DNA from 3 places in the Bradyrhizobium sp. P5_C12 genome. Region 1 is predicted to be linked to each of the others. Evidence: predicted binding sites of a transcription regulator. Region 1 holds the regulator's gene; each other region holds the start of a gene.

Region 1 (7,424 bases):
GAACAAGCTGACCTACACCGGCCTCGTCAACAAGGGCGGCAAGACGGTGCAGCCGACGGTCGAAGCCTTCCAGGCGGCCGCCTCCAACGCCGACTGGGCCAAGGCTCCCGGCTACTACGTCATCCTGACCGACCAGCCCGGCGACAAGTCCTGGCCGATCACGGCGGCGACCTTCATCCTCATGCACAAGGATGCGACCGACAAGGCGGCCTCGAAGGAAGCCCTCAAGTTCTTCACCTGGGCGTTCAAGAACGGTGCCAAGGCGGCCGAAGAGCTCGACTACATCCCGATGCCGGAGAGCGTCGTGAAGCTGATCGAGAAGACTTGGTCTGCCGACATCAAGAGCTAAGGCGCTCTTTTCCCGGCCACAGCGCCGGGATCTGCAAGACGTCCGCTCCGGGTGCGCCTCGCGCCGCATCCGGAGCGCAAGACCCACAACAAGACTGACAACAAGCGTATATAAACGGGTACAGGGGATCGGCGTGGCTGAGATGGCTGTCGAGAGCAACGTGGTTGATGCCGCCGGACCTTATGATCGCGCCAGGGCGTTGAGCGCGTTCAAGCTGGGTGACGTCACCTTCTACTGGATCACGCGACTGAGCGCGATCTCCGTGCTGCTCATCCTTGGCGGCATCATCATGTCGCTGATCGTCGGCGCCTTCCCGGCGATGAAGGAGTTCGGCCTGTCGTTCCTGTGGACGCAGCGCTGGGCGCCGTCGGCCGATCCGCCGGTGCTCGGTGCGCTCGGACCGATCTACGGCACGCTCGTCACCTCCTTCATCGCGATGCTGATCGCCATCCCGGTCGGTCTCGGCATTGCGATCTTCCTGACCGAGCTGTGCCCGCAATGGCTGCGCCGCCCGATCGGCATGGCGATCGAGCTGCTCGCCGGCATCCCCTCGATCATCTACGGCATGTGGGGCTTCTTCGTGCTGGGCCCGTTCCTGGCCAACAGCTTCCAGCCCTTCATGATCAAGATTTTCGACGGCATTCCCGTGCTCGGCGCGATCTTCGCCGGCCCGCCGTCCTATCTCAGCCTGTTCAACGCCGCGCTGATCCTCGCGATCATGGTGCTGCCCTTCATCACCGCGATCTCGGTCGATGTGTTCAAGACGGTGCCGCCGGTTCTCAAAGAGGCCGCCTACGGCGTCGGCTGCACCACCTGGGAAGTCGTCCGCAGCGTGGTGATCCCCTACACCCGTGTCGGCGTGATCGGCGGCATCATGCTGGCGCTCGGACGCGCGCTCGGCGAGACCATGGCGGTGACCTTCATCATCGGCAACTCGTTCCGCATCTCGGGGTCGATCTTCGCCCCCGGCACCACGATCTCGGCGGCGATCGCATCCGAATTCGCCGAAAGCGATGGCCTGCACCAGTCCGGCCTGATCCTGCTCGGCCTGCTGCTGTTCGTGCTGACGTTCTTCGTGCTCGCCGCGGCGCGGCTGATGCTGATGCGGCTGGAAAAGAAGGCGGGGAACTGACGCCATGAACCCGATCTATTCACGCCGCCGCCGCAAGGACTTCGTCATCCGCGGGCTCTGCATGGCCGCCGCCGCCTTCGGCGTCACCTGGCTCGCGCTGATCCTGGTCACGCTGCTCTACAACGGCGTGGCCGGACTCAACGTCCAGATCTTCACCGAGAACACGCCGCCGCCCGGCTCGACTGACGGCGGCCTGCTCAACGCCATCGTCGGCTCGCTGCTGATGACGGTGATCGGCGTCGGCATCGGTGCGCCGCTCGGCATGTTCGCCGGCACCTATCTCGCCGAATACGGCCGCAACGACAAGCTGACCTCGGTGATCCGCTTCATCAACGACATCCTGCTCTCGGCCCCCTCGATCATCATCGGCCTGTTCATCTATGGCGCGGTGGTGGTGCCGATGCGCGGCTTCTCGGCGATCGCGGGCTGCCTCGCGCTCGCCGTCATCGTGATCCCGGTGGTGCTGCGCACGACCGAGGACATGCTGCTCTTGGTGCCGAACGCGTTGCGCGAGGCGGCATCCGCGCTCGGTCTGCCGCGCTCGCTGGTGATCAAGCGGATCGCCTATCGCTCGGCGCGCGCGGGCCTCATCACCGGCGTGCTGCTCGCGACCGCCCGTGTCGCCGGCGAAACCGCGCCGTTGCTGTTCACCGCGCTGTCGAACCAGTTCTTCAGCCTGGACCTGACCAAGACGATGGCCAACCTGCCGGTCACCATCAACAACTTCGTGCAGAGCCCATACGCCTACTGGAAGCAGCTGGCGTGGAGCGGGGCGCTGCTCATCACCCTGACCGTGCTTGCCCTGAACATTGGCGCGCGCATCCTTGGCGCCGAGAGGACCGCAAAATGAGTGATCTTTCCGTATCGATGAGCGCAGCCGGCGGGCTCCCGCAGTCGCCGACGCTGCCCGAGGCGCCGCCCAAGGTGACCGTGCGCAATCTCAACTTCTATTACGGCGAGCACCATGCGCTTAAGAACATCAACCTGACGCTCGGCACCAATCGCGTCACGGCGTTCATCGGCCCGTCGGGCTGCGGCAAGTCGACCCTGCTGCGCATCTTCAACCGGATGTACGACCTCTATCCGGGCCAGCGCGCCACCGGCCAGCTGATGCTCGACCAGACCAACATCCTCGACACCAAGCTCGACCTCAATCTGCTGCGCGCGCGCGTCGGCATGGTGTTCCAGAAGCCGACGCCGTTCCCGATGACGATCTACGAGAACATCGCTTTCGGCATCCGTCTCTATGAGAAGATCTCGAAGTCCGAGATGGACGACCGCGTCGAGAAGGCGCTGCGCGGCGGCGCGCTGTGGAACGAGGTCAAGGACAAGCTCAATGCGTCCGGCCTGTCGCTCTCCGGCGGCCAGCAGCAGCGCCTCTGCATCGCCCGCACGGTGGCGGTGCGGCCCGAGGTGATCCTGTTCGACGAGCCCTGCTCGGCGCTGGACCCGATCTCGACCGCCAAGGTCGAGGAGCTGATCCAGGAGCTCTCCGAGAACTACACGATCGCCATCGTCACCCACAACATGCAGCAGGCGGCCCGCGTCTCCGACAAGACCGCCTTCATGTATCTCGGCGAGTTGATCGAGTTCGACGACACCAGCAAGATCTTCACGTCGCCGACCGATCGGCGTACGCAGGATTACATCACCGGCCGGTTCGGCTGAGGAGACAGGATATGGCTTCCGAACATACCGCAAAGGCCTTCGACACCGACCTCCAGGAGCTTACGCGCCTGGTCGCGGAGATGGGCGGGATTGCCGAGCGCATGATCGTCGATTCCGTCGATGCGCTGATCCGCCGCGACGTTGCGCTCGGCCAGCGCGTGGTCGCGACCGACGTCGAGATCGACGCGCTCCAGAAGAAGATCGAGGAGCGCGCCGTGCTCACCATCGCCCGCCGCCAGCCGATGGCGGTCGATCTGCGCGAGATCGTCGGCGCCATGCGCGTCGCGACCGATCTCGAGCGCATCGGCGATCTCGCCAAGAACATGGGCAAGCGCGTCGCGGCGCTGGAGACGGATTTCCATCCGCTCAAGCTGTTCCGCGGCCTCGAGCACATGACCGACCTCGTGCAGCAGCAGGTCAAGTCGGTGCTGGACGCCTATGCCGCGCATGATCTGCCGGCGGCGATGGCGGTGTGGAAGGGCGACGAGGAAGTCGACGCCATCTGCACCTCGCTGTTCCGCGAGCTCCTCACCTACATGATGGAGGATCCGCGCAACATCTCGTTCTGCATTCACCTGATGTTCTGTGCCAAGAACATCGAGCGGATCGGCGACCACGCCACCAACATCGCCGAGACCGTATTCTACATGATCGAAGGTCAGGCGATGACCGACAAGCGACCGAAGGGCGACATGACGACCTTCGCCACGACGGTCCCGAACACTTAAGGCTTGAGGAGCGACGACCACATGGGCGCACGCATTATGGTGGTTGAGGACGAGGAAGCCCTGACCGAGCTTCTCCGCTACAACCTCGAAGGCGACGGCTATGACGTCGAGACGGTGATGCGCGGCGACGACGCCGACACCCGCCTCAAGGAGCATATCCCCGACCTGATCGTACTCGACTGGATGCTGCCAGGGCTGTCCGGCATCGAGCTGTGCCGGCGGCTGCGCACCCGGCCCGAGACCAAGCAGCTTCCGATCATCATGCTCACCGCCCGCGGCGAGGAGAGCGAGCGGGTGCGCGGGCTTGCGACCGGCGCCGACGACTACATCGTCAAGCCGTTCTCGGTGCCGGAGCTGCTCGCGCGCGTGAAGGGCCTGCTCAGGCGCGCCAGCCCGGAGCGGTTGGCCACCGTGCTCGCCTTTGGCGACATCGAGCTCGATCGCGACAAGCGCCGCGTGGCGCGCTCGGGCCGTCCGATCGATCTCGGCCCGACCGAATATCGCCTGCTGGAGTTCTTCCTGGAGCATCCCGGTCGCGTGTTCTCGCGCGAGCAGCTGCTCGACAGCGTCTGGGGCCGCGACATCTATATCGACGAACGCACCGTCGACGTGCACATCGGTCGCCTGCGCAAGCTGCTCAATCTCGGCCGCGAACAGGACCCGATCCGCACCGTGCGCGGCGCCGGCTACGCGCTGGACGATCGCTTCGCGAAGGCGGAGCAGACGTAGGCTAGAGCGAGTTGGTTTGGCGAGCTGTCGCCACGATATCGGTGTCGTCCCGGCGAAGGCCGGGACCCATAACCCGAGGACGCAATTGTTTGTGCGAGAAGGGTAACTCCGAATCCCTGTAACCACATCTGCTGGTGGTTATGGGTCCCGGCCTTCGCCGGGACGACATCGGAGTGTGTCGAGCCGCCATCGTGTGATGGCGGCATTTTAACGGACGACTATATCCGCTAACTCACCGCGGGCCCGGCTTGGCCGGTGCGCGCCGGCGATCGGCCGCCGGCTGGTACGCGACACGCGAGTGCTGGGCGCAATAGGGAAGGCCCGACAGCGCCTTGCCGCCGCAGAAGAAGAAATCCGGGCTCGAGGGATCGCCGACCGGCCAGTGGCAGGTCGCCTCGTTCAATTCCAGCAGCGACAGCCGCTGGCTCATCGGCACCACGTTGTCGTAGGTGACCGGCTCGGCCTCCACCTCGACCTCGAAGGCCTGCGCCAACGCGGTGTTGCCGCGCGAGATCGGGCGGCTCACCCGCATCATGTGCTGTGCCGGACGCGCCTTACGCGGCCGGGGCGCGGCCGAAGAGGGGCTCTTGGCGCGGCCGGACAGGCCAAGCCTGTGCACCTTTCCGATCACGGCGTTGCGGGTCACATTGCCGAGCTCCGCCGCGATCTGGCTGGCCGAAAGTCCGGCCTCCCAGAGCTTTTTCAGCTGCTCGACGCGATCATCGGACCAGGTCAAAACCGTCATTGCACCCTTTCCCTCGCTGCGCGCCTGCCATATCGGGGCCTCACAGCGAATGCCTAAGCCTTGAAAAACCCGTGCCGCCAGAATCCCTTAAGGCTCGCCGGGCGCGCGAAGTGCGCCCGAACGTTTACGCCGGTACATGAGGACTTAGAGATCAGAACCGCCTGCACGAGATGTCGTATCTGACAAGCCAAACGCTACAATATGGCGTGACTCACGCGCAAGAGTCCGCCGACTCGCTTCCACATGTTCCGTGGCCAAAAAACCGCAAAATCGACACCGCAAGACTACGGATTCAGCGTTTCGTGAGGCTTTCCGGGCGGCATTGACACCCGTTTTACCAGGCATAAGATAGTGACGCGTGCCGCCCTTAAAAGGCGGCACGTTTCGTTTTCCGGGCCGGTCAATGGTGCGTTGCGTGATGCACGCTCAGTCCGTCCGCAACATCCAAGTGACCGTCATGACCAACAGCGCAGCGCCGCATTTGCTCCCCGTTTTCGCCAGGGCCGACCTCGGTTTTGAGCGCGGCGAAGGCTGCTGGCTGATCGCGACCAACGGCGACCGCTATCTCGATTTCACCTCTGGCGTGGCGGTGAACGCGCTCGGCCATGCCCATCCCGCGCTGGTCAAGGCGTTGCAGGAGCAGGCCACGAAACTCTGGCACATGTCGAACCTGTTCCAGAGCCCGGATGGCGAGCGACTTGCCGCCCGGCTCTGCAGCGAGAGCTTTGCGGACTTCGTATTCTTCTGCAATTCCGGCGCCGAGGCGCTGGAATGCGTGATCAAGGTCGTGCGCCGCTATCACGCCGCCAAAGGCCATCCCGACCGCTATCGCATGATCACCTTCGAGGGCGCCTTCCACGGCCGCACGCTGGCGACGCTGGCTGCGACCGGCTCGGCAAAATATCTCGAAGGCTTTGGTCCGCCGATGGACGGCTTCGACCAGGTCCCGCATGGCGATCTTGACGCCGTGAAGAAGGCCATCGGCCCGCAGACCGCCGGCATCCTGATCGAACCGATCCAGGGCGAGGGCGGCGTGCGTTCGGCGACGCCGGCGTTCCTCAAGGCGCTGCGCCAGCTCTGCGACGAGCGCGGCCTGTTGCTGGCGTTCGACGAGGTGCAGACCGGCATGGGCCGCACCGGCGATCTCTTTGCGCATCGTCGCCTCGGCGTCACGCCCGATGTGATGTCGCTGGCCAAGGCGCTCGGCGGCGGCTTCCCGATCGGCGCGTGCCTTGCGACCGCGGAAGCGGCGTCCGGCATGACGCCGGGCTCGCACGGCTCGACCTTCGGCGGCAATCCGCTCGCGATCTCCGCTGCGAACGCGGTGCTCGACGTCATGCTCAAGCCCGGCTTCTTCGACCACGTGCAGAAGATGTCGTTGCTGTTGAAGCAGAAGCTCGCCTCCGTGATCGACCGCCATGGCGACGTCGTCAGCGAAGTCCGCGGCGAGGGGCTCTTGATCGGCATCAAGGCCGTGGTGCCCTCCGGTGATCTCGTTGCGGCGCTGCGCGGTGAGAAGCTTCTCACCGTTGGGGCCGGTGACAACGTCGTGCGCTTCCTGCCGCCCTTGATCGTCACTGAGGCCGAGATCGAAGACAGCGTCGCGCGGCTCGAACGCGCCTGCGCGGCGTTGTCGGCCGGCCAGACCAAGCGGGCGGCAAGCTGATGAGCAAGGCGCCAAAGCATTTTCTCGATATCAACGAGCTGCCGCTGGCGGAGCTCAAGCGCATGCTCGCGGCGTCTTCCGCCATGAAGGCGAAGCAGAAGGCGCATCAACCGGTCAAGCCGCTCGAAGGCAAGACGCTGGCGATGATCTTCGAGCGCCCCTCGACGCGGACGCGGGTGTCGTTCGATGTCGCCATGCGCCAGCTCGGCGGCGAGCCGATCATGCTCACCGGTGCCGAGATGCAGCTCGGCCGCGGCGAGACCATCGCCGACACCGCGCGCGTGCTGTCGCGCTATGTCGACGCCATCATGATCCGCATCCTCAACCACGAGGCGCTGCTCGAGCTCGCGGCGAACGCCACCGTGCCCGTCATCAACGGCCTGACCCGGCGCTCGCACCCCTGCCAG
Region 2 (7,424 bases), on a different contig from region 1:
CCGTGCACCACCGCGAAAGCCCAGGTCCACGGGCCCTTGTCGACCGAGCCACTGAAGCCGAGCTGGGTCAGGTCGAGCGTTGCCGACTGGAGCGCGAGCGGCACGTCGATGTCGGTGTGGCTCTGGTCGACGGAGAAGCCGATGTTGACGCCCGGCGCAAGCCGCGCACCGAAGCCGCCAACGCCGCCAACGGTCTTGCGCGTGTCGCCGACGAAATCGCCCTGCGCATCGGTCCGGACCGAGATGCCATAACCCTCGAACCAGGTGCGGTAGCGCGGGTCCTGCGTGCTCTCGGACGCGCCGCCACCGCCGGGATTGGTCCGCAGCGATCGGTCGATGCCGCCCGAGGCCCGGTTGCCGAGCCGCTCCAGGAAGTTCGATCCGAGATCGAGCGTGGTCGCACTCGGCACCGGAATCGGAGTCGGTGACGGTATTGGCGTGGGTGTCGGCGTGGGCGTCGGGCTCTGCGCAAAGCCTGGCGTGGCCGCCGACATCATCGCGACGAACGCAACAGCCATCGCAATCGCGACCCGGCGGACGCGGTCCAACCCGGTCGTCTGCCGTGTCCCGGAGGGCTGCGATGGGCAGCTCATGACCACAAATCCCGAAGCAAAATGGCGGCCCGCAAAAATGCAACACGACCGGCGCACGCGTGCGGCGATTTGTGCTGAACTGCCACGGAGGGTCAACCGTTTGGCCCCCCATGGCCGAGGCGATTGCCCCTGATTGTGGTTCTACGGCCACAGGTCGCAAATTGTCGTCGCATTCGGCCGGGCCCGGTCTTGAAATTCGCGCATGGCTTGCTAACGCGCGATTTTCGTGTTGCAATATCAGACACAATCGGAATTGGCGCTCGGCTGTGCGTTTCGCGACATTGAGATTCAAGACTCGAACAGACTTCCGGAAGCCCGTTTGTGGCGTGGCACGCGTAAAGCGGCCGCGTCTTTTTTATATCTAGCGGAGGAGACTGAGGATGCCGCAAAAGGGCACCGTCAAATGGTTCAACCCGACCAAGGGCTATGGGTTCATCAAGCCGAACGGCAGTGACAAGGACGTGTTCGTCCACATCTCCGCCGTTGAGCGTGCCGGACTCTCCACCCTGAACGAAAACCAGGTGGTTGAATACGACCTCGTGGAAAACCGCGGCAAAGCATCCGCGGAAAACCTCAAGGTCTCCTGATTTCTCTCAAGCCTACGCGCGAGAGATCATGACGTTGCCCCCGGCTCTGCCGGGGGTTTTTTGTTTGTAGCGATGACCTTGTTTGCAACGATAACGATAAAGAAAAGCGCGAGCGCAATCGCGCTTCAGCTCGCCACCACCGGCGCAACCAGAAAATTCTCCGACGCCGCGCTGCCCGCCGTCTTGCAGATATCGCCTTCGATCCGGACCTTGCCGGTTGCGAGCAGCCGTAGCGCTTCGGGATAGATGCGGTGCTCGACTTCCAGGATCCGCTCCGACAGCGTGGCGCCGGTATCGTTGTCGCTGACGGGGACCGCACCCTGCATCACGATCGGGCCGGCATCGGTCTCGGGGATGACGAAGTGCACCGTCGCACCGGACAGTTTGACGCCGGCACGCAAGGCCTGGCCGTGCGGGTCGAGGCCGGGGAACGACGGCAGCAGCGAGGGATGGATGTTGAGCATCCGCCCGTACCAGGCCCTGGTGAATTCGGCTGTGAACAGGCGCATGAAGCCACCCAGGCAGATCAGCTCGATTCCGTGCTGATCGAGCGCGGCTTGCAGCACCGCCTCGAACCCGGCGCGGTCCTTGCCGAACGGCTTGCTCTCGATCACCAGCGTCTTCACGCCGCTCGCCTTGGCCCTTTCGAGCCCCAGCGCATCGGCCTTGTTGGAGATGACGAGCGAAATCTCGGCCGGAAAATCCGGCGCGGCCGCGGCCTTGATCAGCGCGGCCATGTTGGAGCCCCGCCCCGAGATCAGGATGGCGACACGGCGCTTCATGGTGCTCACAGCGCCAGATCGAGGTGGCCGTTATAGACGACGCGGTGCTCGCCCTCAGCCGGGATCACCGTGCCCAGCTGCGCCACGGTTTCACCTGCGTCGGTCAAGACCCGCACGACCTCGTCGACCTTGTCCGGCTCGACGATCGCGATCATGCCGATGCCGCAGTTGAAGGTGCGCAGCATTTCCAGCTCGGCGATGCCGGCTTGCGCGGCCAGCCATTTGAACACCGGGAGCACCGGCAGACGCGCGAGATCGATGCCGACGCCGAGGTGCTTCGGCAGCACGCGCGGAATGTTGTCGGTGAAGCCGCCACCGGTGATGTGGGCAAGGCCCTTCACGGCACCGGTCTCCCGGATCGCGCGCAGGCACGATTTGACGTAGAGCTTGGTCGGCGTCAGCAGCGCGCCGCCGAGCGTCATCACCGGCGCGAACGGCGCCTGCGCGGCGAAGCCAAGGCCGGACTGCTCGACGATCTTGCGCACCAGCGAGAAACCGTTGGAATGCACGCCGGAGGACGCGAGCCCGATCACGGCATCGCCCGCGGCGATGTCCTTGCGGGGCAGCAACGTGCCCCGCTCCGCGGCGCCGACGGCAAAGCCGCCGAGGTCGTAATCGCCATCCTTGTAGAGGCCCGGCATCTCGGCGGTCTCGCCGCCGATCAGGGCGCAGCCGGATTCGCGGCAGCCCTCGGCGACACCCGCGACGATCGCCGCGGTCGCCTCGGGATCGAGCTTGCCGCAGGCGAAATAATCGAGGAAGAACAGCGGCTCGGCGCCCTGCACCACGAGGTCGTTGACCGACATGGCGACGAGATCGATGCCGATCCCGCCGTGCAGGCCGGTCTCGATGGCGATCTTCACCTTGGTGCCGACGCCGTCGGTGGCGGCGACCAGGACAGGGTCCTTGAAACCGGCCGCCTTGAGGTCGAACAGGCCGCCGAAACCGCCGATTTCGGCGTCGGCGCCGGGCCGTGCGGTGGCGCGCACCATCGGCTTGATCAGGTCGACCAGGCGGTTGCCCGCGTCGATATCGACGCCTGAATCGGCGTAAGTGAGGCCGTTTTTGCGGTCGGTCATGCCCGATTTCCAGTGGGTTTGCGGCTGGTTACGTCGAATTCCGGGGACACGCAATGGCTCGCATGGCGCCTCGCGCAGTACTATGTAGAGATATCAACCGGTTCAGCCTTCAAACGGGCCGGATTCGAGGTCAGGCCGGGTGCCGGGAAGCGCCGCGTGAGTATTCCGAATATCATTACCCTGGGCCGCATCATGCTGGTCCCGATCATTGTCTGGGCCATCGTGTCGAGCCAAATGGAGGTGGCGTTTGCCGTCTTCCTGATCGCCGGCATCAGCGACGCCGTGGACGGCTTCCTCGCCAAGCGCTTCAACATGACCAGCGAGCTCGGGGCCCTGCTCGACCCGCTCGCCGACAAGGCGCTGCTGGTCTCGATCTACCTGGCGCTCGGCATCTGGGGCGACATCCCGCGCTGGATCGTGATCCTGGTGGTCTCGCGCGACATCATGATCGTCGCTGCCGTGATCGTATCCTGGCTGTTCGACAAGCCGGTCGAGATGAAGCCGTCGAAGGTGTCCAAGCTGAACACCGCGGCCCAGGTGTCCTACGCGGCCCTGGTGCTGGCCGCGCTTGCCTTCGGCTTCAAGCCGGCGCCCTATGATATGATCCTGATGGGCCTCGTCACGATCTTCACGCTCTCCTCCGTCTCGCTCTATCTCGTCGAGTGGCTGCGGCACATGAGCACGATCGAGGTCAAGTGAGCGCGGAAATGGCCCCGCAAAAGGCCAACTCGGGCGCAATACGTCGAATCTTTCAAGCAAGGCCGGCCGTCCGGCATGGAGCAAAGCAAGCCGTGGCAGGCCGCGTTCATCCCCGACAATTGGCGTTTTCGCTTCCCCATGCGGAAAGCCTGAGCCGGGACAATTTCCTCGAAGGCCCCGCCAGCGCCGCCGGTCTCGCCCTGATCGACAGCTGGCCGGAATGGCCGAACCGGATCATGTGGCTGGCCGGCCCTGAAGGGAGCGGCAAGAGCCATCTCGCCGCGATCTGGGCCGAGGACGCCGGCGCCCGCTCCACCACGGCCAATGCGCTGGCCCCCGCGACCGTCCCGGGCGCGCTTGCGACCGGCGCGCTGGTGGTCGAAGATCTCAAGGCAAAGGACTTTGACGAACGCGCCCTCTTCCACTTGATGAACCTCGCACGCGAAGACGGCGCCTACGTCCTCTTCACCGGCCGCGAGGTGCCGGCTGCGCTCGACATCGAGCTGCGCGACCTGCGCTCGCGGCTGCGTGCCGTCCCGGTGGTCTCGCTGCTACCGCCCGACGACCAGCTGTTCCGCGGCCTGATCGTCAAGTTCTGCACCGACCGCCAGCTCTCCGTCGACGAGAGCGTTGTCAGCTACCTCGTCACCCGCCTGGAGCGGTCCTCAGCCGCCGCCCGGCAGGCCGTCGAACGGCTCGACAGCGAGTCCCTGCGGCTCGGCCGCCCCGTCACCCGGGCGCTGGCCGCCGAGCTCTTGCGCGACGGCTGACCGCCCCCGCGATTCCCTAGGCCGCTTGACGCGGGGACGCGGCGGAACATCAATGTCATCGAAACGTCATCGCACTAACACATGCTCTCGCCGGTTTTGCGCATAAGTCGCAAGGTGAGACGAACAAGATGGACCGACTTCTGATGGACTCCGCGCAAGCCGTTGAAATTAAAGAAAAAATCCAGGAGCCCGAAGGTCAGCCGGCGATCGCTTCCAGCCCCGAGCGCTTCATCAACCGCGAACTGTCCTGGCTGCATTTCAACCGGCGCGTCCTGGAGGAAGCGGTCAATCCCAGCCACCCCGTGCTGGAGCGGGTGCGATTCCTGTCGATTTCGGCGAATAACCTCGACGAATTCTTCATGGTCCGCGTCGCCGGCATCAAGGCCCAGGTGCGCGAGGGCATTGCCGAGCGAAGCCCCGACGGTCTGACCCCGTCCGAGCAGCTTGCGCTGATCAACCGCACCGTGTCCCAGCTCGCTTCCGACCAGCAGGCGATCTGGCGCGACCTGCGCGGCTCGCTGGCCGATGTCGGCATCGTGCTGGTCGACGGCAAGGACGTCACCAAGGCGGAGCGGACCTGGATCGAGGACTACTTCCTCAACAACGTGTTCCCGCTGTTGACGCCGCTCGCGATCGACCCGGCCCACCCCTTCCCCTTCATCCCAAGCCTCGGCTTCACCATCGCGCTCCAACTCACGCGCGCCGCCGACGGCAAGCAGATGAACGCGCTGATCCGCATGCCCGGCAAGATCGACCGCTTCATCCGCATGCCCAGCGAGGGCACGGTGCGGCTGATCACCCTGGAGCAGGCGACCGCCCTGTTCATCAACCGCCTGTTCCCCGGCTACAACCTGCACGGCCATGGCGCCTTCCGCATCATCCGCGACTCCGAGCTCGAAATCGAGGAAGAGGCCGAAGACCTCGTCCGCCTGTTCGAGACCGCGCTGAAGCGGCGCCGCCGCGGCTCGGTGATCCGGCTCGAGATCGACGCCAAGATGCCGGAGCAACTGCGCAGCTTCGTGCAGCACGCGCTGTCGGCCGCCGACGACGAGGTGTTCCTGGTCGACGGCGTGCTCGCCATGAACGAGCTCTCCCAGCTCACCCGTCTCGATCGGCCCGACCTCGAATTCACGCCATACGTGCCGCGCCATCCCGAGCGCGTGCGCGAGCACGGCGGCGACATCTTCGCCGCGATCCGGCAGAAGGACCTGGTCGTCCACCACCCCTACGAATCCTTCGACGTGGTGGTGCAGTTCCTGCAGCAGGCCACGCGCGATCCCGACGTCGTCGCGATCAAGCAGACGCTCTACCGCACCTCCAACAACTCGCCGATCGTGCGTGCGCTTGCCGAAGCCGCCGAAGCCGGCAAGTCCGTCACCGCGCTGATCGAGCTGAAGGCGCGCTTCGACGAGGAGGCCAATATCCGTTGGGCGCGCGACCTCGAACGCGCCGGCGTGCAGGTCGTCTACGGCTTCCTCGAGCTCAAGACGCACGCAAAGCTCTCGATGGTGGTGCGCCGCGAGGGCGGCAGCCTCACCACCTATGTCCACACCGGCACCGGCAATTATCACCCGGTGACCGCGCGCATCTACACCGACCTGTCCTACTTCACCTCGGAGCCGACCATCGGCCGCGACGCCGCGCGCGTGTTCAACTTCATCACTGGCTACGCGGCGCCGAGCGATCTCGAAAAGATGGCGGTGTCGCCGCTGACGCTGCGCAAGCGCATCATCCAGCACATCCAGGGCGAGACCGAGCATGCGCGGCACGGCAAGCCGGGCGCGGTCTGGATGAAGATGAATGCGCTGGTCGACCCCGATATCATCGACGCGCTCTATGAAGCCTCGCAGGCCGGCGTCCAGATCGAGCTCGTGGTGCGCGGCATCTGCTGCCTGCGGCCCGGCATTCCGGGCCTGTCGGAGAACATCCGCGTCAAGTCGATCATCGGTCGCTTCCTGGAACACGGCCGAATCTACTGCTTCGGCATGGGTCAGGGCCTGCCCAGCGCGAAAGCGGCTGTGTATATCTCGTCCGCCGACATGATGCCGCGCAACCTCGACCGCCGCGTCGAGGTGCTGTGTCCGTTGCAAAATCCCACGGTGCATCAGCAGGTTCTCGAACAGATCATGGTCGCCAACCTGAAGGACAATGAGCAGAGCTGGCAATTGTTGCCGGACGGGTCCTCAACGCGTATGAAGACCGCGAAGGGCGAGGAGCCTTTCAACGTCCACAACTACTTCATGACAAATCCGAGTCTGTCTGGCCGTGGAAAGTCGCTCAAGGAATCCTCGCCGCGCCGTCTCACGCGCCGGAACGAACGCCATCAATCCTGATCGGGCGTTGACGTGACTCGGCCGCGCAAGCGCGGCACGAGCGTCGCAGTCATCGATATCGGTTCCAACTCGGTCCGCCTCGTCGTCTACGAGGCGCTGACGCGGAGCCTGATTCCGATCTTCAACGAGAAGACGCTGTGCGGCCTCGGACGTGAGGTGCAGAGCACGGGCCTGCTCGCGCCCGATGCGGTCGACAAGGCGCTGACCTCGCTCAAGCGCTTTCGCGCGCTGTGCCGGGTGATGCAGGTCGGACGCGTGTTCGCCATCGCCACTGCGGCGTGCCGCGACGCCTCCAACGGCCCCGACTTCATCGCCAAGGCCGAGCGCATCTGTGCCGTGAACATCGAGATCCTGTCCGGGCCGCGCGAGGCGCGGCTGTCGGCGCTCGGGGTGATCTCGGGCATCCACCATCCCGACGGCATCGTCGGCGATCTCGGCGGCGGCTCGCTCGAACTGATCGACGTGCGCAGGAACAGCGTGCGCAGCGGCGTGACGCTGCCGCTCGGCGGCCTCGCGCTCCAGGACCTCGCCCATAAATCGCTCAAGCGCGCCGACCGCATCGTCCGCGAGGCGCTCGACGA
Region 3 (7,424 bases), on a different contig from region 1:
TAGAGCTGGCCGGCTTTTTCCTCGAACCGCCGGATCAGGAGCATGTCGCGGAGCGCCTTGAGCTCCTGTTCCTTGGTGAATTCCGGGGGCGAACCGCCGTTGGTCTTGTCCTGTGGAGTGCTTGCGGCGGCTTTCTTGGGTGCGGCCATGGGAATTCCGGGTCAGAGAAATCTAAGCCCTCTCTAACCTAACTCAATCGCGTGCGAAAGCACCGCGGCGGCATGGCACGACTTTCATTATGCCGCACTGCAACGTGGCCGAAATTTTGCAAAACCTTTGGCGCGGATCAGGCAACATTAGCTCCGCCGCGAAGCCGGGCTTACCAGCCCAGCTCCCGCAGATAGGCCGTGCGGGCACCTACCCCCGTATGCGTGAAGTCGGTGAAGACCCCATCGACGCCAAGTCGGAAGAATTTGAGATATTCCAGGCCTGGATCGCCGCGATAGTCGGCGGCGAGATATTTCTTCTCGTTGCGGAACGTGAAGACATGCACGAACAGGCCGAGCTTGTGCGCATCGGCAATGAGGCTGGTCGGCTCCTGCGTCGAAGCCTCCGGCGTCGATCCCTTGTAGGGCGTGCCGTCGGCGTTGCTGTCCTTCCACGGCGCAATCTTGAGCGGAACGATATAGGGCTTCCACGGACCGATGCCGTCGGCGTAGGTCTTGATCTGCGCGAGGCCCTCCGGGGTCAGCATCGAATCGTACAGCCGCGCATCGCCCGCAACCGTCCAGTCGAACGGACGAGAATTGGTGATGTTGTTGAGGAGAACCTTGCCGGTCTTGAAGTCGATGCCGTTGCCATCGACGAGCTGGACCTGCCGCGTCTCCAGGCCACGGCTGCGCATATATTTCAGGCTGCCCGGCTCGAAGCTCTGAACGAGGATGGGCGCGTCCTTGGTGTTGAGGCCGTTGTCCTTGATGATCTTGATCAGGGCATCCTCGAGCGGGCGGCTGCCGGGCGCGCCGCAGCCGTTGGCGATCGCCTGGGCATTGTTCCAGGTCGGGTTCTTGGTTTCCGGGTAGACGAGGATCGAACGCCCCGTCTCCTTGCTCTTGGCCTTGGCGATGTCGATGACATCCTGGAAGCTGATGATCGGCAGCTTGCCGTTGAAGACCTTTGGCCTTTCATTGGCCGCGTCATAGGTGGTGCCGCCAATCCAGCTCTTCAGCTCGGCCATGGTGAAATCGGTGATGGACCAATCATTGGTATGGTCTTCGCCGTCGACGATCAGCGATTTCAGCACCGATTTGGGATCGGCCGGATCAATGAGATCGGTGAGATAGTCAGCAGGCACGCCGGTGGCAGACGGCGCCTTGACGCGCACACCGGGCACCGTGCGCTTGCGCGCGGCCACAGCCGCATTGGTCTTCGCCACCTCAGCAATGTTGGTGTTGTCAGCCAGCCAAGGGTTATGGCGCACCACCAGGACGCAGTCCTTGGTCAGATGCAAATCCTCTTCGAGCGCATCGGTTCCGAGCGCCGCGGCAAGTTCGTAGGATGCCTCAGTCTCTTCAGGCACCAGCCCCGGCAGTCCGCGATGTCCGAGGATCAGCGGCGGCTTTCCGTCAACGGTCAGGAAGTGCTTGGCGCCGGCCGGTGCCGGGCCGGTTTGCGCGACGGCCATCGATGGCGGCAGGAATGCCAAGGCCGCCGCGCCGAACAGCATCGCTCCAACACGCGTCTTCCGTCCTGAACGACTGTTCTTCATGGCCGAGCCTCCGTCCTTGCCTGGCATCGCTTCGAATGCCACACGCGCCGACCTGAATGAATAAAGTCGGCGCTCCCGTCTTGTCTCAATTCTCTGACAGACGGATGACGGCGGGCCCGACGGACAACAGCCCGGAACGAGCGGCGCGGAACAGCGCCGCCCGCTCCTGCCCGATCAGAAGAAGCCGAGCTTCTTTGGGCTGTAGCTGACCAGGAGGTTCTTGGTCTGCTGGTAGTGATCGAGCATCATCTTGTGGGTCTCGCGCCCGACCCCCGACTGCTTGTAGCCGCCGAACGCCGCATGCGCGGGATAGGCATGGTAGCAGTTGGTCCAAACCCGGCCCGCCTGGATCGCCCGGCCGAAGCGGTAGCAGCGGTTGGCATCGCGGCTCCAGACGCCGGCCCCGAGGCCATAGAGCGTGTCATTGGCGATCGCGAGCGCCTCGTCGTCGGTCTTGAAGGTCGTGACGGAAACGACGGGGCCAAAGATCTCCTCCTGGAAGATTCGCATCCTGTTGTGGCCCTCGAACACGGTCGGCTGAACGTAGAAGCCGCCGGCGAGATCACCTGCGAGCTCGGCACGTCCGCCGCCGGCGAGGAGCTTGGCGCCCTCCTCCTTGCCGATGTCGATATAGGAGAGGATCTTCGCCAGCTGCTCGCTGGAGGCCTGCGCGCCGATCATGGTGTCGGCGTCGCGCGGATCGCCCTGCTTGATCGCGGCCACGCGCTTGAGCGCCCGCTCCATGAAGCGGTCATAGATCTCCTCGTGGACCAGCGCCCGGCTCGGACAGGTGCAGACCTCGCCCTGATTCAGCGCGAACATGACGAAGCCCTCGATCGCCTTGTCGAAGAAGTCGTCGTCTTCCGCGGTGACGTCGTTGAAGAAGATGTTCGGCGACTTGCCGCCGAGCTCCAGCGTCACGGGAATCAGGTTCTGGCTGGCATATTGCATGATCAGCCGGCCCGTCGAGGTCTCGCCGGTGAAGGCGATTTTTGCAATCCGCGGGCTCGAGGCGAGCGGCTTGCCGGCTTCCAGGCCAAAGCCGTTGACGATGTTGAGGACACCGGGCGGCAACAGGTCGGCGACGATCTCGGCCCAGACCATGATCGAGGCCGGCGTCTGCTCGGCCGGCTTGAGCACCACGCAATTGCCGGCGGCGAGCGCCGGGGCGAGCTTCCAGCAGGCCATCAGCAGCGGGAAGTTCCACGGGATGATCTGGCCGACGACGCCAAGCGGCTCGTGGAAATGATAGGCGATGGTGTCGTGATCGATCTCGCCGATCGAGCCTTCCTGGGCGCGGACGACGCCGGCGAAGTATCGGAAGTGATCGATCGCCAGCGGCAGGTCGGCGGCGCGGGTCTCGCGGATCGGCTTGCCGTTGTCCCAGGTCTCGGCGATCGCAAGGCGCTCGAGATTTTCTTCCATGCGGTCGGCGATGCGGTTCAGGACCGCGGCGCGCTCGGCAACGCTGGTGCGTGCCCAGGCGCCCTTGGCGGCATGCGCCGCGTCGAGCGCGGCCTCGACGTCCTGATGGTCGGAGCGTGCGATCTTGCAGACGATCTGGCCGTTCACCGGCGAGGCGTTGTCGAAATACTTGCCGGAGATCGGCGCGACGAATTTGCCGCCGATGAAATTGTCATAGCGTGCGGCGAAGGGAACTTTGGTGACGCTGAGGAATTCCACCTTGTTCATTGATCACTCCCGATGTTTGCTGTTTGCGCAATTCGTCGTGTGCTCACGACTTGCGCAGACGATGTCGCGGGAGGCGTTTTCTGTCAGCCCGGGCGGGAGCGATGGCGGAGCCGACCTGTCGCAGTTCTGCGACAGTCGTGGGCGAGGCGAGTGCCAGAGGGAGCGCTTGCGGCCTCCACATCGTCATTGCGAGCGTAGCGAAGCAATCCAGAGTCCCTCCGCGGAAAGATTCTGGATTGCTTCGCTACGCTCGCAATGACGACTGATGAAACAGCAGCGCTCAATGCGCGTTCAGCCCGAACCGATTGAGCTTCCGGTGCAGGGTCGCGCGGCTCACGCCCAAGGCCTTGGCGGCCGCCGAAACATTGCCGCCCGCGCGCAACAGCGCCCGCTGCAGCACCGCGCGCTGACCTCCGGCAAGGTGGTCATGCGCGGCATCGCCGCCGAGGAGATCGGCCGCGGGCACCGGCTGCAACGGGCGGCCGGGCGCGATTCCCAATCCCACCCGGGCAGACCTTGTCGCGCCTATCACGAGATCATCCGCATTGACCGCGACCAGGCCGCCGCACTGGCCGTCCGCCGTCGCCGTCAGCACGATGCGGGCATGGGCGAAAGCGCTGCGAAACAGGTCGGCCTCGATCCGCTTGGCCGCCTCACCCGCCGCGAGCGCAATCAGATTGGCAAAGGCGTCGGTGCGGTCGGCGCGACAGGAGGAGACGTCGAGCACGCCGGCGAATCTGCCGTCATGGTCGTAGATCGGAACGGCGGTGCAGCTCAGCAGCGTGTTGCGGGTGAAGAAATGCTGATCGCGGTCGATCGTCAGCGGACGCTGCTCGACGACACAGGTGCCGATGCCATTGGTGCCCTCGTGCTCCTCACTCCACAGCGCGCCGGTCCACAGGCCCCAGGATTGAAAGGTGGCGTCGTCGGCCGGCGCGCCGCGACGATCGACCGGCACGCCGTCACCGTCGGCGAGCAGCACGCAGCAGCCGGCGGCGCCCACCGCCTGGTAGAGCCGGTCCATTGCACCGCGCGCGGCGGCCAGCAGCGGCGCGACGCGCTCGCGCGCCTGTCGCAACTCGGCTTCGCTGAGCCGCATCGGCGCGTGACGGCCACCGGGATCGAGATGATGCAGCCGGGACGAACGGCACCACGAGGCCACGAGCGCGGAGCGAGCCGCCTGGCCTGACGCAATGGCGGCCTCGACACGGGCCGCGTGATGCCGGGGCATTGACCCATTCATCACTGTTTCCTCCGGAAGGCAGTCTAGGCTGTGCCGGCACCACCCGGTTGATCTGCGTCAACCCTGGGCGGCAGCGACAGAAGCCATGAGCCCGTTGCGGCGTTGCCGTCAAGGCGGCAGCCCGGTTCCAGAGCTACGACTTTCGGTAGAGTTGAGACACGCCTGGCGGATGTCGACAGCGGCTTTCGATGCCGGTCTCGAAAACTGCCGAAAGCGCTAGTTCGAGTTGCTCAACCGAATGACATCATGCGGATTGGCATAGTCGAGCTGAAAGCGGGCTCGCTCGTCCAGCATGTCGGGGTCGATCTTCTCGGAGCGCAGCAGCGATACGCGCTGCTCGCTCCTGGCGCGCTCGCGCTTGAGCTGCGCCAGCTCGCTCGTTAGCGCAATGATCTCCTGGTCGAGTTCCTGGCGGGCATTCAGGCCGTATTTGCCGGTATAGGCGTTGACGCCGAAATAGCCGACGATGGCGGCGGCCATCGCGTAGAGGGCGAGACCGGTCAGGATCGATTTCAGGCGCGCACGGGAGACCATTTTGGCAGGATGGGGCAGCTTGGTTAAGGGAGTGCTAATTGTCCCCTGCCCGCGGCACCAATCGTCATCGTCATGCCCGGCCTTGTGCCGGGCATCCACGTTCTTCGTCGTCGCACGCAAGAACGTGGATGGCCGGGACATCTGGCGCGAAGACGCGCCTCGCGCCTCTGCCCGGCCATGACGAAGAAAAGCCTCAGCCGTGATGCTTCGCCACGTGCACGGCAAAGGCGTCGATATAGGCCTGGAGCACGGGCTTCAGCGAGTCCTTGACCAGATTGCCGTCCGCATCGAAAGCGTCGCCGACGGCGTTCAGGTAGATCTCGGGCTGCTGCATGATCGGACCAGCAATGCCGGGCAGGATGTTCTGGAGCGTCTTTGCGGCGCTGACGCCACCGAGCGGGCCCGGCGAGTTCGAGACGATGCCGACCGGCTTGCCGTTGAACGAGCTCTTGCCATAGGGCCGCGAGGCGACGTCGATGGCGTTCTTCAGCACGCCCGGGATCGCGCGATTGTATTCCGGCGTGACGAACAGGACGCCGTCCGACTTCTGGAGCTTGTCACGGAAGGCCAGCCAGTCCGCGGGCGGCGCGCCCTCGAGGTCCTGGTTGAAGAACGAGATGCCCGCCAGCGTGACGACCTCGAGCTTGAGGGACGCCGGCGCGAGCTTGGCGAGCGCCTTGGCGATCTTCAGCGAGAAGCTGTCCTTGCGCAGGCTGCCGGCGATGGTGACGATGTTATAGGCCATGGATTGTCCTCGAAGTCTTCAGCGGGAGTGCCGGGACGGCACTTAAGCGATCTCGCTCGATGGATGCAAGTGCATGGACCGGTCCGATTTGGAAACGCAGCGTTTCGCGAAAGCAGATGGTCGCCCAAAACAATCAGGCCGCCACGCGGCGGCCCGATCTTTCGCGCAAATCTGTAACTCGGATCAGATCGTCGGATTCCAGGCCGACGGGATCAGGCGATATTTGGCGCCGTCCTTCTCGACATGGCCGACCGAGGGGAAGGTGAAGTGGAAGCCGATCACGGTCGCCTTTTCCGCCGCCGCCATGTCGTAGAATTTGTGGCGCGTTTCCTGCGCCAACGCGGCGTCGGTGTCGAACATCACGTGCCAGTCCGGATTGCGCAGGAAGAATTCCGGGATGTTGGTGACGTCGGACTGGATCAGCACCTTCGCGTCACCCGAGGCGACCGCGAACGAGGTGTGCCCCGGGGTGTGGCCGGGCGTCGCGATCGAGGTGATGCCGGGCGCGACCTCCTTGCCCCAATCGTACTTGGTGACCTTGGACTCCAGACCGGCAAAGGTCTTCTTCACGTTGGCGAAATAGTTCTTCATCATCGCGTTGGACTCGGCCTTGGCGGCGTTGTCCTCGCTGGTCCAGAACTCCCAGTCCTTGCCGGGCACCATGATCTCGGCATTCGGGAACGCGAGCGCACCGTCGGCGAGGCGAATGCCGTTGGTGTGGTCGGGATGCAGATGCGACAACAGCACGACGTCGATGCTCTTGGGATCGACGCCGGCGGCCGCGAGGTTTTGCAGCGTGCGGCCGACCGCGCCCTTGCTCGGCTCGAGATTGGCCACGCCGTTGCCGGCGTCGATCAGCACGAGCTTGGAGCCGGTGTTGATGAGCTGCGGATTGAACGGCACCGTGACCATGCCCTTCGGCATGTAGGCCGCCTCGGCGGCGGCGAGCGCCTCGTCCTTGGGCGCGTTGACGACGAACTTGTCCGGCATCGGGAAGGTGCGCGCGCCGTCGTTGATCGAGGTACACTCAAGGCTGCCGACCTTGTAGCGGTAGAAGCCCGGCGCCTGCGTCCCGCTTGGCGGCACTGAGGCACGCGCAGTGATCGGTCCGAGCCCGGTAACGGCAGCTGCGCCCACAGCGGCCGCGCCCGCCAGCAAGTGGCGGCGATTCAGATCAGTCATGGAAGTGTCCCCTTCTTTGCTTGCGGTTGTCCCGCTTTCAACAGCGGCGGAATAATCCCCCGCTTCGCTCAGAAGGCAAGGCCTTCTTTGGGTGACGCCCCGGCGCTGATCACGACAATTTATTCGGGTTGATGAGGAATTTTTCGCCGGTGGCCCGTTTGGCGTAGACCGCGATATTGGCAGGGTCGAGCACTTCCTGCAGCGACACCACCTTGGTGTAGTGGCTCGCAAAGGTCGTCTTCAATTCGTCGACGACGCGCTGGCGCAGCTTTGCACCGTCCGCCTGCCCGATCTTCATCAGGAACGGAAACAACAGCCAG

What was found. The regulator PhoB, encoded in region 1, activates phosphate uptake and scavenging genes when phosphate is short. The targets are predictions, from matches to a motif close to TGTCATNNANCTGTCAT.
Region 2: a site for PhoB is predicted at 4,564-4,580, ahead of ACXJMY_RS24460 (RNA degradosome polyphosphate kinase). Genes of this name have one in related genera too.
Region 3: a site for PhoB is predicted at 1,802-1,818, ahead of ACXJMY_RS27350 (glycerophosphodiester phosphodiesterase family protein). Genes of this name have one in related genera too.

Annotation. Positions count from the first base shown of each region.
Region 1 is NZ_JBFULU010000010.1:144,877-152,300, forward strand. Features, by position in the region: gene pstS (phosphate ABC transporter substrate-binding protein PstS) at 1-349, shown strand, start outside; gene pstC (phosphate ABC transporter permease subunit PstC) at 492-1,481, shown strand; gene pstA (phosphate ABC transporter permease PstA) at 1,486-2,331, shown strand; gene pstB (phosphate ABC transporter ATP-binding protein PstB) at 2,328-3,149, shown strand; gene phoU (phosphate signaling complex protein PhoU) at 3,161-3,877, shown strand; gene phoB (phosphate regulon transcriptional regulator PhoB) at 3,899-4,606, shown strand; gene ACXJMY_RS12305 (GcrA family cell cycle regulator) at 4,839-5,351, opposite strand; gene ACXJMY_RS12310 (acetylornithine transaminase) at 5,809-7,017, shown strand; gene argF (ornithine carbamoyltransferase) at 7,017-7,424, shown strand, end outside.
Region 2 is NZ_JBFULU010000030.1:24,722-32,145, reverse strand. Features, by position in the region: gene ACXJMY_RS24490 (autotransporter outer membrane beta-barrel domain-containing protein) at 1-593, opposite strand, end outside; gene ACXJMY_RS24485 (cold-shock protein) at 974-1,180, shown strand; gene purN (phosphoribosylglycinamide formyltransferase) at 1,306-1,962, opposite strand; gene purM (phosphoribosylformylglycinamidine cyclo-ligase) at 1,968-3,041, opposite strand; gene ACXJMY_RS24470 (CDP-alcohol phosphatidyltransferase family protein) at 3,198-3,740, shown strand; gene ACXJMY_RS24465 (chromosomal replication initiator DnaA) at 3,833-4,510, shown strand; gene ACXJMY_RS24460 (RNA degradosome polyphosphate kinase) at 4,654-6,843, shown strand; gene ppx (exopolyphosphatase) at 6,856-7,424, shown strand, end outside.
Region 3 is NZ_JBFULU010000037.1:23,820-31,243, forward strand. Features, by position in the region: gene pdhA (pyruvate dehydrogenase (acetyl-transferring) E1 component subunit alpha) at 1-149, opposite strand, end outside; gene ACXJMY_RS27350 (glycerophosphodiester phosphodiesterase family protein) at 320-1,708, opposite strand; gene adh (aldehyde dehydrogenase) at 1,883-3,400, opposite strand; gene ACXJMY_RS27360 (GAF domain-containing protein) at 3,681-4,643, opposite strand; gene ACXJMY_RS27365 (FtsB family cell division protein) at 4,860-5,177, opposite strand; gene ACXJMY_RS27370 (NADPH-dependent FMN reductase) at 5,371-5,922, opposite strand; gene ACXJMY_RS27375 (MBL fold metallo-hydrolase) at 6,106-7,104, opposite strand; gene ACXJMY_RS27380 (zinc-binding dehydrogenase) at 7,214-7,424, opposite strand, start outside.